2 regions of the Streptomyces flavofungini genome follow, and region 2 is predicted to be linked to the other one. Evidence: riboswitches for the same ligand, from Rfam matches in the RefSeq annotation. Region 2 holds a riboswitch; the other holds the start of a gene.
What was found. A riboswitch is a leader RNA that binds a small molecule or an ion and turns the genes downstream of it on or off. The one in region 2 is predicted to bind glycine.

Region 1: linked by a shared signal. The riboswitch ahead of gcvP (aminomethyl-transferring glycine dehydrogenase) and the one ahead of gcvT (glycine cleavage system aminomethyltransferase GcvT) in region 2 are both predicted to bind glycine.

What each region holds. Positions count from the first base shown of each region.
Region 1 covers NZ_CP128846.1:7,976,224-7,983,655, reverse strand. The annotation lists gene QUY26_RS34345 (DUF5999 family protein) at 154-360, shown strand; gene gcvP (aminomethyl-transferring glycine dehydrogenase) at 485-3,373, opposite strand; glycine riboswitch at 3,562-3,659, opposite strand; gene QUY26_RS34335 (PRC-barrel domain-containing protein) at 3,855-4,217, shown strand; gene QUY26_RS34330 (DNA polymerase IV) at 4,491-6,086, opposite strand; gene QUY26_RS34325 (MerR family transcriptional regulator) at 6,190-6,822, opposite strand; gene QUY26_RS34320 (bifunctional nuclease family protein) at 7,093-7,432, opposite strand, start outside.
Region 2 covers NZ_CP128846.1:2,837,665-2,845,096, forward strand. The annotation lists gene QUY26_RS11125 (ABC transporter permease) at 1-708, opposite strand, end outside; gene QUY26_RS11130 (enhanced serine sensitivity protein SseB C-terminal domain-containing protein) at 1,078-1,893, opposite strand; gene QUY26_RS11135 (enhanced serine sensitivity protein SseB) at 2,721-3,659, opposite strand; gene QUY26_RS11140 (AAA family ATPase) at 3,753-4,475, opposite strand; glycine riboswitch at 4,619-4,738, shown strand; glycine riboswitch at 4,739-4,869, shown strand; gene gcvT (glycine cleavage system aminomethyltransferase GcvT) at 4,906-6,030, shown strand; gene gcvH (glycine cleavage system protein GcvH) at 6,162-6,539, shown strand; gene glyA (serine hydroxymethyltransferase) at 6,565-7,432, shown strand, end outside.

The DNA of each region.
Region 1 (7,432 bases), 5.1 Mb from region 2:
GCAGTAGGAACCGCTGCAGCAAAATCCCTGCGGAATCACGGCCGTGGGGCAACACTGGACCGGACCGACAAAAAACGGGGGGCGGCGATGAACACCGCATCGAGCCGCAAGACAGACGTCACAACCATCACCACGCAGCGAAAGAACCCTTCCATGTGCCAGCACCAGCCAGCGTGCCCGACAGCCGAATCCGCCGACCGGGAAGCCGCGTTCCTCGTGGCACACCACCCGGAGCAGGGATGGAGTCTGCTGTGCAACGGCGTCCTGCTCTTCGAGGACACCGGTGAGCTGCTGCCGAACGGGGAGATCATCGCCCCGCATCGACCGCTGGGCACCAGCCAGGTGATGACGGCCGCCTGAGCCGTCCACCACGTACACCAAGGGCCGGCCCGGACTTCCGTCCGAACCGGCCCTGACTCATGTGCGACCGCGGGTCCGTCGGCACCGCGCGCACGGCGTCGACGGCACACGCGGCGCCGCGGTATCAGTCCTCGTACGCATCCAGCGGCGGGCAGGAGCAGACCAGGTTCCGGTCGCCGTACGCCTGGTCGATACGGCGCACCGGCGGCCAGTACTTGTCCGCTGCCACCACTCCGGCCGGGAAGACGGCCTCCTCGCGGGTGTAGCCGTGCTCCCAGTCGCCGCCGAGCGCGGCGGCGGTGTGCGGGGCGTTGCGCAGCGGGTTGTCGGCGGCGTTCCACTCGCCGCTCGCGACCTTCTCGATCTCACCCCGAATGGCGATCATCGCCGCGCAGAACCGGTCCAGCTCGTCCAGGTCCTCGCTCTCCGTCGGCTCGATCATCAGCGTGCCGGCGACCGGGAAGGACATGGTCGGCGCGTGGAAGCCGTAGTCGATGAGCCGCTTGGCGATGTCGTCGACGCTGACGCCCGTGGACTTGCTCAGCGGACGCAGATCGACGATGCACTCGTGCGCGACGAGCCCGCCGGGACCGGTGTAGAGCACCGGGAAGTGCGGCTCCAGGCGCTTGGCGATGTAGTTCGCCGAGAGCACGGCGACCTGCGTGGCGCGCTTGAGGCCCTCGCCGCCCATGAGACGCACGTACGCCCAGGAGATCGGCAGGATCCCGGCCGAGCCCCAGGGGGCCGCGGAGATCGGGCCGACGCCCGTCTCAGGGCCCGCGGCGGGCTGCAGCGGGTGGTTGGGCAGGTACGGGGCCAGGTGCTCGCGCACGGCCACCGGACCGACGCCGGGGCCGCCGCCGCCGTGCGGGATGCAGAACGTCTTGTGCAGGTTCAGGTGCGAGACGTCGCCGCCGAAGTGGCCGGGCTTGGCGAGGCCCACCAGGGCGTTGAGGTTGGCGCCGTCGACGTAGACCTGGCCGCCCGCGTCGTGCACCTGCGCGCAGATGTCGGCGACGTGCTCCTCGAAGACGCCGTGCGTCGACGGGTAGGTGATCATCAGGACGGCGAGCTGGTCGCGGTGCTGCTCGATCTTGGCCCGCAGGTCCTCGACGTCGATCTCGCCGTCGTCCGCGGTCTTCACGACGACGACCTTCATCCCGGCCATCACGGCGCTCGCGGCGTTGGTGCCGTGCGCGGAGGACGGGATCAGGCAGACGGTCCGCTGGTCGTCGCCGTTGGCGCGGTGGTAGCCGCGGACCGCGAGCAGTCCGGCGAGCTCGCCCTGGGAACCGGCGTTGGGCTGCAGCGACACCTTGTCGTACCCGGTGACCTCGGCGAGCCGCTCCTCCAGCTCCCGGATCAGCGTCAGGTAGCCCTGCGCCTGCTGGGCGGGCGCGAAGGGGTGCAGCTGGCCGAACTCCGGCCAGGTGACCGGCTCCATCTCCGTGGTGGCGTTGAGCTTCATGGTGCAGGAGCCCAGCGGGATCATGCCGCGGTCGAGCGCGTAGTCCCGGTCGGCGAGGCGGCGCAGGTAGCGCAGCATCGCGGTCTCGGAGCGGTACTGGTGGAACACGGGGTGCGTGAGGAAGTCGTCGGAGCGCAGCAGTCCGGCGGGCAGACTGTCCGCGACGGACGCGTCGAGCGCCTCGACGTCGGCCTCGACGCCGAACGCGGTCCAGATCGCGGAAAGCTGCGTCCGCGTCGTGGTCTCGTCGCACGCGAAGGACACCTGGTCGGCGTCCACGAGGTGGATGTTCACGCCGCCCTCGCGGGCCGCGGTCACGACGTCGGCGGCCTTGCCCGGCACGCGGACGGTCAGCGTGTCGAAGTACGCCTCGTGCACGACCTCGACGCCCCCGGCCTTGAGGCCCGCGGCGAGGATCGTCGCGTACCGGTGGGTGCGCCGCGCGATCGCCTTGAGGCCCTCGGGCCCGTGGTAGACGGCGTACATCCCGGCCATGACGGCGAGCAGCACCTGGGCCGTACAGATGTTGCTGGTCGCCTTCTCGCGGCGGATGTGCTGCTCACGGGTCTGCAGCGCGAGCCGGTAGGCCTTGTTGCCGTCGGCGTCGACGGACACGCCCACGAGGCGGCCCGGGAGGCTGCGGGCGAACTTCTCGCGCACCGCCATGTAGCCGGCGTGCGGGCCGCCGAAGCCCATCGGGACGCCGAAGCGCTGGGTGGTCCCGACGGCGATGTCCGCGCCGAGCTCGCCGGGCGAGGTGAGCAGCGTGAGCGCCAGCAGGTCGGCGGCCACAGAAACGATTGCTCCCAGGTCGTGGGCCTGGTCGATGAGCGCCTTGATGTCCCGTACGGCACCGGAGGCGCCCGGGTACTGGATCAGCACGCCGACCACGCCGCGCTCGGCGACATCGGCCGGAATGCCGTCCGTCAGGTCCGCGACGACGACCTCGACGCCGGTCGGCTCGGCCCGGGTCCGGATCACGGCGACGGTCTGCGGCAGCACGTCGGCGTCGACGAGGAAGACGCCGTTCTTGACCTTGCCCAGGCGCCGGGAGAGCGCCATGGCCTCGGCGGCGGCGGTGCCCTCGTCGAGCAGGGAGGCGCCGGAGGTGGGCAGTCCGGTCAGGTCGGCGACGACGGTCTGGAAGTTGAGCAGCGCCTCCAGACGGCCCTGCGAGATCTCCGGCTGGTAGGGCGTGTACGCCGTGTACCACGCCGGGTTCTCCATCACGTTCCGCAGGATGACCGGCGGCGTGAACGTGCCGTAGTAGCCGAGCCCGATCATCGAGTCGAGCACCTGGTTGCGGTCGGCGAGGGAACGCAGCTCGGCCAGGACCTCGGCCTCGGTCCGCGCGCCGGGCAGCTCGAGGGCCTCGGCGTTCTTGATCACATCCGGCACCGCGGCGGCCGTCAGCTCGTCGAGCGAGCCATACCCGACCTGGGCGAGCATCTTGGCGCGGGCTTCTGCATCGGGTCCGATGTGCCGCTGTTCGAAGGGGATTCCCTGCTCCAGCTGCGAGAGCGGAGTACGAGGAGTGGCGGTCATTGCGGAGGCCTCCTGGTCTGACACGACCTGCGAGGGGCACCACGGCGCGGGTACCCGGACGGCCTCCCCCTCTGTCATCTCAACCTGAGAGCTTCACAGCACCGCCCGAGGGCAGCGCTGCTTTCACCGTCGGTGAGGAAGGGTTCCGAACGTGCCCGCCCGACGCCCGCCCTGCTTTCCAGAGTGACCTCGTCCGTGCGGTACATGGGCCTGAGAGATTCCGGGGAGGAGTTGCTCCTTCGGCGCCTCCGGTGCTGCCACCGAAGAGCTCTCCCGCACGGGGTCAACAGCCACTTGTCAGCCTACCAGCGAGGACCGCGACCGATCCCTCGAGTGGCCGCCCGCCTCGATGTGCTCTTTCGTAGTGGTGACGAGCGAATTCTGGACGAGCACGTGAGAGTACGTACGAGTGCGGACGAGCTGGCACAAGCACGCACAAGCAGGTACGAGCACGCACGACTCGCGACCAGTTGGAGGGCCCGTGCAGACCGACATCGATCCGCGCAACCTGATCGGCCGCAAAGCGTTCGACCGCGACGGGGCCAAGATCGGCACAGTCGACGAGGTCTATCTCGACGATGCCACCGGTGCGCCGGAGTGGGCGGCCATACGGACGGGGCTGTTCAGCAGGGATGCCTTCGTCCCCCTCGAACCCAGCGAGCTGGTCAACGACGGCACCCTCCGGGTCCCCTTCGAACGCTCCCTGATCAAGGACGCCCCGGACTTCGGCGTCGGCCGCCACCTGTCCCCGGAGCAGGAACTCCAGCTCTACCGCCACTACGGCCTGGACCTGGCCCCGCCGCCGCCCCCACCGGACGCGGACTTCGGTCAGACGTCCACGTAGCCGAGGGGGTCTGTGCGGGCCCAGGGCGGCTGCGTGGGCCGGGGGCGGTTGCGCAGGCCGAGGCGGCTGGGCCCGGGGGCGTCCATGGAGCCGAGGGCTTGGAGACTCGGTCAGCGGCTCAGCCGGGCCCTTCCCGGCCAAACCCGGCCCGGCTCGGTCCAGCCCGGCCCGGCTCGGTCCAGCCCGGCCCGGCTCGGCTCAGCTCGGCCCGGCTGGGCGCCGTCCGTGGCTTGCCCCCTCCGCAGGTCGTGGGGTCACGCAGGCCGTGGGGGCTCACACCGACCGTGAATCCACACAGGTCGCGGCCAGGGCGGACGCCTCCACGCCCTCCACGCCCTCCGCCACCTCCGCCACCTCCGCCACCAACGGCAACGGATCCGACGGCTCCAGGTCCGGATCATCCGTCCGGAACGTCCGCACCCGCCCCGGCGCCGACCCCGGCGTCTCGAACCGCACCGTCACCCGCCCCAGACCGCTCCCCTGCACCCACCCCGCCCCGTGCACCGCATGCCGCACGTCGTGCCCGGCCGACCACCTGCGGTCGGCCAACGACGCGGACTCCCCGCCCCCGCTCTCACCGCCACCAGGCACCCCGCCGAGCCCGCCACCACCAGACTCACCCCCGCCCCCGGCGCCCTCGCGCCCGCCCCCGTCCAGCGCCCCGACCTCAGCCCCGTCCCCGCCCTCATCCACGGCCCCCTGCCAGGCGCCCGCCTCACCCCCCACCTCACCCTGAGCACCCGCCTCGCCCGCACTGCCCCCCGCGCCCGCCCCATCCGCATCGGCCTGCGCCTGGGCTTGGGCTTGGGCGAACAGATCCTCCTGCGTGTAGTCCGCAAGACCGCTCACCCCGACCCCCAGCAAGCGCACCCCACCCGTCGTGTCCACGGACTCAAGGAGCCGCGCCGCCGCCTCCCGCACCACGCCGGGGTCGTCCGTGGGTCCGCGCAGCGTCTCGGAGCGCGTCAGGGTGGAGAAGTCGAAGCGCCGCACCTTCAGCACGATGGTCCGCCCGGAGTGCCCCGCCTCCCGCAGCCGCCGCACGCACCGGTCGGCGAGCCGCGCCACCTCCGTCCGGACCCGCACCCGGTCGTGGATGTCCACGTCGTAGGTGTCCTCGACGCTGACCGACTTGGTGTCCCGCTCGGCCACCACGGGCCGCTCGTCCCGCGCCAGCGCCATGGCGTACAGCGACCCGCCGTGCGCCTTCCCCAGGAGCCGTACGAGCTCGTCCTCCCCGGCCTCGGCCAGCTCCCCGACGGTGGTGATCCCAGCCCGTCGCAGGTGGTCGCCGGTCGCGGGCCCGACCCCCGGCAGTGTCCGCACGGTCATGGGCGCGAGCAGTTCCCGCTCCGTGCCCGGCGATATCAGCACCAGCCCGTCCGGCTTGGCCTGCTCGGAGGCGATCTTCGCCAGCATCTTGGAGGCGGCCAGCCCCACGGACCCCGTCAGTCCCGTGACCCGTAGGATGTCCGCCCGCAGCCGCTCCCCCACGGCCCGCGCGGCCGCCTCGTCCGCCGCGACGCCGCCGGCCTCCAGGTCCACGAAGGCCTCGTCCAGGCTCAGCGGCTCCACCAGCGGCGACAGCTCCCGCAGGAGCCGCATCACCTGGTCGCTGATCGCCCGGTAGAACGAGAACCGGGGCACGAGGTACGCGGCGTTCGGCGCGAGCCGCCGCGCCTGTCCCATGGGCATCGCCGAGTGCACCCCGAACCGACGCGCCTCGTAGGAGGCGGTGGCGACCACACCGCGCGGTCCGAGCCCGCCGACGACGACAGCCTTGCCCCGCAGGCTCGGTTTTGCGGCCTGCTCGGCGGACGCGTAGAAGGCGTCCATGTCGAGATGCAGAATCGTCGGCGCGGTCCTCACATCTCCGATGCTGCCCTACGCCACTGACAATGCCCCTGAGCCACCGGGCACGACCGCCCCGCCAGGACCATCGCCGACCTGCCGCAGGCCACCGCCGACCACCTCAGACGGCCCGGTTGCGCCGCCTGGCGAGCTCGTCCCCGGGGTGGTGCCCCACCAGGGTCTCCCCGGTGTCGACGCGCTCTCCGTGGAGCTGCGAAAGCGCGGTCTCCACATCGCGCCACACGACGCCCACGGCGATCCCGAAGACGCCCTGTCCACCCTGGAGCAGATCGTGCACCTCGCTGGGCGAGGTGCATTCGTAGACCGTCGCTCCGTCGCTCATCAGCGTCGTGCGCTCCAGGTCCCGGAATCCGCTGTCACGCAGGTGCTGGACCGTGGTGCGGATGTTCTGCAACGACACCCCGGTGTCGAGGAACCGCTTCACGATCTTCAGTACGACCACGTCACGGAAGCTGTAGAGCCGCTGGGTCCCGGAGCCACCGGCCGCGCGCACACTGGGCTCCACAAGCCCGGTCCGCGCCCAGTAGTCCAACTGGCGGTACGTGATGCCCGCGGCGGCGCACGCCGTGGGACCCCGATATCCGACCCGGTCCTGCGCGGGGCTCTCCCCCTGACCTTCCGGTCCGGAGGTGCCGCCGGGCACTGCTACCGGGCGTTTCGGAGAGTGATCGGCCGAGCTGCTGTGATGCGGGTACGGACCGCCCACCGCTGTGCCGTCGCCGCTGCTTCTCACGCCGACCTCCGTCCTTGACCTGCCTCCTCGACGGTAGGCAGTCACCAGGGGCTCGTCAACGAACGCCACACTCGGCACGCCGGGTGATAATCACCCTGCGAGTGGTTTCCCCTCCCACACTGCGGGGAAAGGCTAGCCGAATGATCCGGGGACGGCCTCCCGGAGGGGTCCTACGGGTGAGGGACGATCACCCGTGACCGACCGCCGACGGCCCGGCACGAGCGCCGGATCCACCGCCGCACAAGCGCCGGTTCCGCCGCCGGGAGCGGCTCACTGGCTGTTGGTGCCGAAGTCCTCGGGCGAGATCTGATCGAGGAACTCGCGGAACTTCTCCACCTCGTCCTCCTGCTCGTCCGGAATGGCGATCCCAGCGTCGTCGAGCACCCCGTCGCTGCCGAAGATCGGCGTCCCGGTGCGCAGCGCGAGCGCTATGGCGTCGGAGGGCCGCGCGCTCACCTCGACCCCACTGGCGAAGACCAGCTCGGCGTAGAACACGCCTTCTCGCAGGTCGGTGATGCGTACTTCGGTGAGCTCCTGGCCTACGGCCTCCAGCACGTCCTTGAACAGGTCGTGCGTCAGCGGCCGCGCGGGCGCCATGCCCTGCTGTGCG
Region 2 (7,432 bases):
ACCGCCGCCGAGGCTCTTGGCCGCCTCCACGTACTCCCGCTCGCGCAGCGAGAGCGTCTGGCCGCGCACGATGCGCCCGATGTACGGCCAGCCGAAGAAGCCGATGACCAGGACGAGGATCGCGACGCGCACGCTCGTCCCCTGTAGTCCCAGCAGATCGTCGGGGAGCACGGAGATCAGGGAGATGATGAAGAGCAGCTGCGGGAAGGAGAGCAGCACGTCCATCACGCGGCTGATCAGGGCGTCGACCCAGCCGCCGAAGTAGCCGGCGATGATCCCGAAGAGCGTGCCGAGCACCACGGCGACGATCGCGGCGAGGAAGGCCACGAGCAGCGAGATCCGCGCGCCGTAGACGATCCGGCTGAACACGTCGCGGCCCTTGTTGGGCTCGACGCCGAAGAGGAAGTCGCTGCTGACACCGCCGAACGCGCCCTGGGGCAGGTTCGTCAGCGGGTCCAGCTTCTCCTGGTGGAAGTCGTTCGGCGGGTGCCCGAGGAGGTTGACGATCAGGGGCGCGAAGACCGCGACCAGGACCAGAACGAGCACGGTGATTCCGCCGGCCAGGGCGACCTTGTCCCGCTTGAGTCGGTTCCAGGCGATCTGCTTGAGCGACCGTCCCTCGACCTTCTTCACCCCCGCACCAGCTGCGGGAGCGACGTCCTCGGTGGGTTTCGCATCCGCAGGTGTGTCATGCAATGGCGCCGTCATCGTGGCAGGGACCCCTCTCAACCGGCGGTGACCGGCCCGCACTTGCCGCTGTAGCGACGTGAATCGTCCGTCGTACACAGGGGCGAAGACCCCTTGGAGCGGGAGTCTTCAACGGGGTCGTGATCTGTTACCAGACTTGTCGGGGAATGGATGCGCAACCGTGATGCTGATCGAGGTGTTCCGTTATCCGGACGAGACTGAACGCCGGGCGAACGCGGGGCACTTCGGGGTCAAGACGCCACGGGGACCCATAGCGTCACTCCCGCACCATTGCCGGACATCGCGCACATCGGCGCTGATCAGCGAGGCCCGCACCGGCGAAATCCGGACGCTGTCCGGATCAGTGCGGAGGGGTTTGCACCGTTTTGTTCAGTACGCGGCGGGATAGCCGTATCCGCCCGCGGCGGGGGCCGGGGCCGCCTGCGCGTCGCGGTCGTAGAACGGGCGGGCGTTGGCGCGCAGCCACATCGCGACCGGGTCGTGCGGGTCGGCCATCGCCACCGTGGAGACCGGCAGTCCCTCGGGGACGGCGCCGATGGACTGCTGCATCATCGCGCGGACCGTGTCCACCGCGCCCGGCGAGGTGTCGTACACGTCGAGGCCGATGGCCAGGTACGGGGCGCCGAGCGCGGGCTGCACCCAGGCGCGGCGCAGCGAGCGGACCGTCGGGGTGCGGTGGGCGTTCTGGCTCAACAGGGCGTAGAACTGCGGGAGTTCGATGGTCGGCTCGGTCAGCCGCAGCGGCCCTGCGGGCTGCAGGTCCAGGCCACTGGCGATGCGGCGCAGGTCCAGCCAGGGGATGCCGACGCCGCCGCCCGGGGCGTGCGGATTCAGCCACAGGCCGTAGTGGTCGGGGTACAGCGCGCGGGCCGCGTCGAGGCCGCCGAGGACCTCGTAGCCGCGGTTCCAGCCGCTGGCGGAGAGCTCCTGGGCGGAGGTCACACAGGGGGCGTAGCCGAGTCCTTCGACCTCCATGTTGCCGTACTGCGCGTCGGGGGAACCCGACTGGCCGTGCCACAGAAGCATCCACACCTGGCCGTCGGCGAGGGCTGCGAGCAGCGCCTCATACGCGTCGTAGCGTCCCGGCGCCACCTGGCGCAGCATGTGCTCGACGTTTCCCCCAGCCCGCGGGCGCGCTCGAACAGGGGAGGCCCCGTCGCCCGCGGCCGTGCCCGACGCACTCACCCGTAACCGCCCCTTCACGACTTGCCCGATGTGCTCGACCTGTCCGCACGGCCGTGCTCCGACCGAGTCAATGGAACCAGCTTACTTCTGGCGTGGGCGCCTTGATCGGGGCTCGGGGTGGGCGTTGGTCCTGTTTCCCGCCACCGGGGCTGCGGACGCTGTGCCGCCGCTGCGCGGCGGCCATCCCACCCGCCCACCCGTTTCTGTGGGCCCCGGGGCGGGGCGGTCCCGTGGGGCCCGGGGTGGGGCGGTTCTGTGGGTCGCGGGTAGGGCCGGGCAGTTCTGTGGGCCATCCGCCTCAGCCCCGTCGGGGGCGCCGTCGAATCGGCGCTTCGCGCCTCGTCCTCAAACGCCGGACGGGCTGAATACTTCGCCGGGGACAGGCTGAAGGCTTCGCCGGGGTGGGCTGAGGACGCACCGGCGGGGTGGGCTGAGGACGCACCGGCGGGGTGGGCTGAGGACGCACCGGCGGGGTGGGCTGAAGTACGGCGGGCCGGGCTGTAGGCGCTCCGGGCAGGCAGTGCGGACCGCCCCGGCCGCGGTAATGGCGGGGGCGGGCGGGTGGGAGAGAGCCCGTCCGGCGCTTGAGGACGAGCGCGCAGCGCGATCCGGGGGCGACCCCGGCGGAGCTGAGGGTGCCGGGCCGTCGGGCACGCCGGTGCAAGTCCGGGCGGGCGGGCGGGTGGGAGACAGCCCGTCCGGCGCTTGAGGACGAGGCGCGGAGCGCCGATAAACGGGGGCGCCCCGGCGGAGATGAGGTGCCGGGCTGTCGGGCAGGCCCGGGAGAGGGGTGGGCGGGTGGGTGGGAAAGAGCCTGCGGCAGGCGGTCAGTGGGAGGTGTAGAAGGGGCGGATGTGGGTGCGGAGCCAGTCCGCCACCGGGTCCTGGGCCACGTCCAGGAGGACGAGGTTGACCTGCCAGGCCGGCGGGACCTCGGTGAGGGCTCGGGCCAGGGCCTGCATGGGGGCGTCGCGGGCATCGCCCTCCCAGGAGGAGAGTTCCACGCCCACGAACAGGGACGGGTCCTCGCCCTCGACGCTGGCCAGGCAGCGGCGGGCCGTCAGGACCACCCCGGTCGCCTGGAACTCGCGGGACGCGGCGCCCAGGAAGTCGACCGGGTCCTCCTTCCAGTCCGGCTCGAAGAGGCGGACCCGGCCACCCGTCGTGGGGCCGTCCAGCTCCGTGCGCCCCACCCGGCACAGCGCTGCCACCGCGGGCGGCGGCAGCGGCACGGCGACCGTGCCCTCCGGGTTCAGGACGATGCCGAGCTGCGGCTGAAGACCGCGTGCGAACTCCACCGCGGGCGCCACCGCCCAGCTCATCCGGCCCCCCGTGACCTGCTGGAACTGCTGCTCGGACGTGAAGACGGGGACGTACGCCTGGCCGTCGATCTCCAGTGTGGGCAGGTCGAGCGTGCCCTGGTCGGGGCCGCCGCCGGACGGGAGCGGGACCCAGACCCGGCCGCGCCCCAGCGTCTCGACGATGCGGGCGCCCACCGCGTCCGACGGCGGGGCGCCGAGCGACGCGGCCAGGACCTCCTCCAGCTCGTTGGCGGGCCAGCCCTCGTGCGGATGGCCGTGCGACTCGCCCAGCGGATGGCTCTGAAGATCGCCCTGCGGGTGGCTCTGGAGATCGCCCTGCGGGTAGCCCTGAGGGTCGCCCAGGGGGTGGCCGACCTGCGGATGTCCGTACGGGTGCCCCTGCTCCGGCCCCTGTGCCGGAATGCCGCCCGGGACGCCCCCCGGGTAGTCCCCCGGATAGTTCATATGTCCTCGACCCCTGCTCTGCGCTCTGCCGTACTCCTGTGCTGCGGGCCCGACCCTAACCGGGAGTCCCACAGCACACCCCCCTCAGCCCCCTCAGCCCCCGAACCCGATCTCCCGCAGCGCCCCCGCCGCCTCCCGGTCCAGGAGCACCGCCGAACCGCAGCCCCGCGGCAGCTCGCCCCGCTCGGCGGCGCGGACGAGGTGGCCGACCGTCCTGCGGTGCCGAGCGAAGGCGTACCGGGACACCCCCCGGCCGCGCTCCCGCTGCCCGTGCAGGGCGACCTCGACGGGCACGTCGAGCAGGAGCAGGTGCAGGGTCGCGCCGCGCCGGGCGGCCGCGCGGGCCAGCCAGCGGCGCACCCACGGCTGCGTGCCGCAGTCGTGCACGACGACGCCCGCGCCGGAGCGCAGCGCCCGGCGCAGGCCCGCGTAGTGCGCGAGGCGGACCAGGGGGCGGTAGAGGGCGTACGGCAGGAGCCGGGGCATCCGGGCCGCCCAGCGGTCCCGGGTGTCCTGGGAGTCCACGCGCGGCCCCGCCACCGCGCGCCGCATCAGCGTGGACTTGCCGCTGCCGGGCAGCCCGGACACGACCACGACGTCGTGCGCGGCGAACACCAGGCGGCGCGGGCCGCGCCGGCCCCGGTCCCTGAGGTCGCGCACGACGGGCCGGGGGAAGTACCCGAGGCTCTCGCGCACGGGCGCACCGGGTTGCGGCGGCACCACGTCGCTCCCGGGCGGCGCCGCACCCGTGGTGGTCGCATAAGCACCGCTCCTGTGCACCGTGATCGGCCTCCCCATGCTGGTCACGTCACTCATCCCCAGTACTTCTCCGTTGAGTGTAAAGAGACGGTAATGCCGCACAAGGGCATTCCGCGGATGCCGCCGTCGTGAAGAAGTTGCTGCTGTCGTGAAGCGGGGGCGCGTGCAATGATGTGCGCGCCAACTCCATACCGGCCGCTTGAATCCGCGCGGGAGAGTTCCCGGAGACGTGACCGCACATCGAGGCGGACGTCGTCCCGGGGCGCCGAAGGAGCAAGTTCCTCCCTTGAATCTCTCAGGCCCCGTACCGCGCGGGCGAGGCACATCTGAAAAGCGGGTCGATCCCCGGTCACACCGGTCACAGGGGCGGCTCCACCCAAGGTGCAAGTCATGCCCCGTCATACGCACGGGACGTGGTGAACCTCTCAGGTTCGATGACAGATGGGGAGGATCGACCTCGCCCGTCATGCCCCGGGAGCCAGTACTGATGAGCAATACCTCACGCCACACTGCCTTGGATGCCCTGCATCGCGAGCTCGGTGCGACCATGACCGACTTCGCGGGCTGGGACATGCCGCTGCGGTACGCCAGCGAGCGCGACGAGCACAACGCCGTCCGCACCCGCGCCGGCCTCTTCGACCTCTCCCACATGGGCGAGATCACGGTCTCCGGCCCCGCGGCGGTGGACCTGCTCAACCACGCGCTCGTCGGCAACATCGGCTCCGTCGGTGTCGGCCGCGCCCGCTACACCATGATCTGTCAGGCCGACGGCGGCATCCTCGACGACCTGATCGTCTACCGCCTCGGCGAGAGCGAGTACATGGTCGTCGCCAACGCAGGCAACGCCCAGGTCGTGCTCGACGCGCTGACCGAGCGCGCCGCCGGCTTCGACGCCCAGGTCCGCGACGACCGCGACGCCTACGCCCTCATCGCCGTCCAGGGACCGGAGTCCCCCGGCATCCTGAAGGCGGTCACGGACGCCGACCTCGACGGCCTGAAGTACTACGCGGGCCTGCCCGGCACCGTCGCGGGCGTCCCCGCCCTGATCGCCCGCACGGGCTACACCGGCGAGGACGGTTTCGAGCTGTTCGTGGCCCCCGAGCACGCCGAGGGGCTGTGGCGGGCGCTGACCGAGGCCGGTGCCCCGGCCGGCCTGATCCCCTGCGGCCTGTCCTGCCGCGACACACTGCGCCTGGAGGCGGGCATGCCGCTGTACGGGCACGAGCTGACGACGGCCCTCACGCCGTTCGACGCCGGTCTGGGGCGGGTCGTGAAGTTCGAGAAGACGTCGCACGCGGACGACTTCGTGGGCGTCGAGGCGCTGCGCGCGGCCGCCGAGCGCGCCGAGGCCGCGCCCCCGCGCAAGCTGGTGGGCCTGGTCGCCGAGGGCCGCCGGGTCCCGCGCGCGGGCATGAGCGTGGTCGCCGACGGCCAGGTCATCGGCGAGGTCACCTCGGGCGCGCCGTCCCCGACCCTGGGCAAGCCGATCGCGATGGCGTACGTCGACGCGGCGCACGCCGCCCCCGGCACGGCGGGCGTGGGTGTGGACATCCGCGGTACGCACGAGCCGTACGAGGTCGTCGCGCTGCCGTTCTACAAGCGCCAGAAGTAGCCCGGCGGCGGTGTTCCGCGCCGCCGTCGGACGCCTCCCGCGTCCCGTCGGCGCCCGTGGTGACACCCGCCCGTCTCAGTCCGTAAGACCACGTTCATCAGCACTCGCCCGCGTACAGGAGAATTCACGCCATGAGCAACCCCCAGCAGCTGCGTTACAGCAAGGAGCACGAGTGGCTGTCGGCCACCGAGGACGGTGTGGCCACGATCGGCATCACCGAATTCGCGGCCAACGCGCTCGGTGACGTCGTCTACGCCGACCTGCCGTCCGTCGGCGACACGGTGACCGCGGGCGAGACCTGCGGCGAGCTGGAGTCGACGAAGTCGGTCAGCGACCTGTACTCGCCGGTCAGCGGCGAGGTCGTCGAGGCCAACCAGGACGTCGTGGACGACCCGTCCCTGGTGAACTCGGCGCCCTTCGAGGGCGGCTGGCTGTTCAAGGTGCGCGTCGCACAGGAGCCGGGCGACCTGCTCTCCGCCGACGAGTACACCGCGTTCGCAGGCAGCTGACCACGGCGTAAGGACTGATCTTCCGATGTCGCTTATGAACACCCCTCTCCACGAGCTCGACCCGGACGTCGCCGCCGCTGTCGACGCCGAGCTCGTCCGCCAGCAGTCCACCCTGGAAATGATCGCCTCGGAGAACTTCGCTCCGGTCGCCGTCATGGAGGCCCAGGGCACGGTCCTCACCAACAAGTACGCCGAGGGCTACCCCGGCCGCCGCTACTACGGCGGCTGCGAGCACGTCGACGTCACCGAGCAGATCGCCATCGACCGGGTCAAGGACCTGTTCGGCGCCGAGTACGCCAACGTCCAGCCGCACTCCGGCGCCTCCGCCAACCAGGCCGCCCTCTTCGCCATCGCCAAGCCCGGCGACACGATCCTCGGCCTGGACCTGGCGCACGGCGGCCACCTCACCCACGGCATGCGCCTGAACTTCTCCGGCAAGCAGTTCAACGTGGTCGCCTACCACGTGGACGAGGCCGGCCTGGTCGACATGGCCGAGGTCGAGCGCCTGGCCAAGGAGAACAGCCCCAAGGTGATCATCGCGGGCTGGTCCGCCTACCCGCGCCGGCTGGACTTCGCCGAGTTCCGCCGGATCGCCGACGAGGTCGGCGCCTACCTGTGGGTCGACATGGCGCACTTCGCCGGTCTCGTCGCCGCCGGGCTGCACCCGAACCCGGTGCCGTACGCGGACGTGGTCACCTCCACCACGCACAAGACGCTCGGCGGCCCGCGCGGCGGCATCATCCTGGCCCGCAACAAGGACTTCGCGAAGAAGCTGAACTCCGCGGTCTTCCCCGGTTTCCAGGGCGGCCCGCTGGAGCACGTGATCGCGGCCAAGGCCGTCTCCTTCAAGGTCGCGGCCTCGGACGACTTCAAGGAGCGCCAGCAGCGCACCC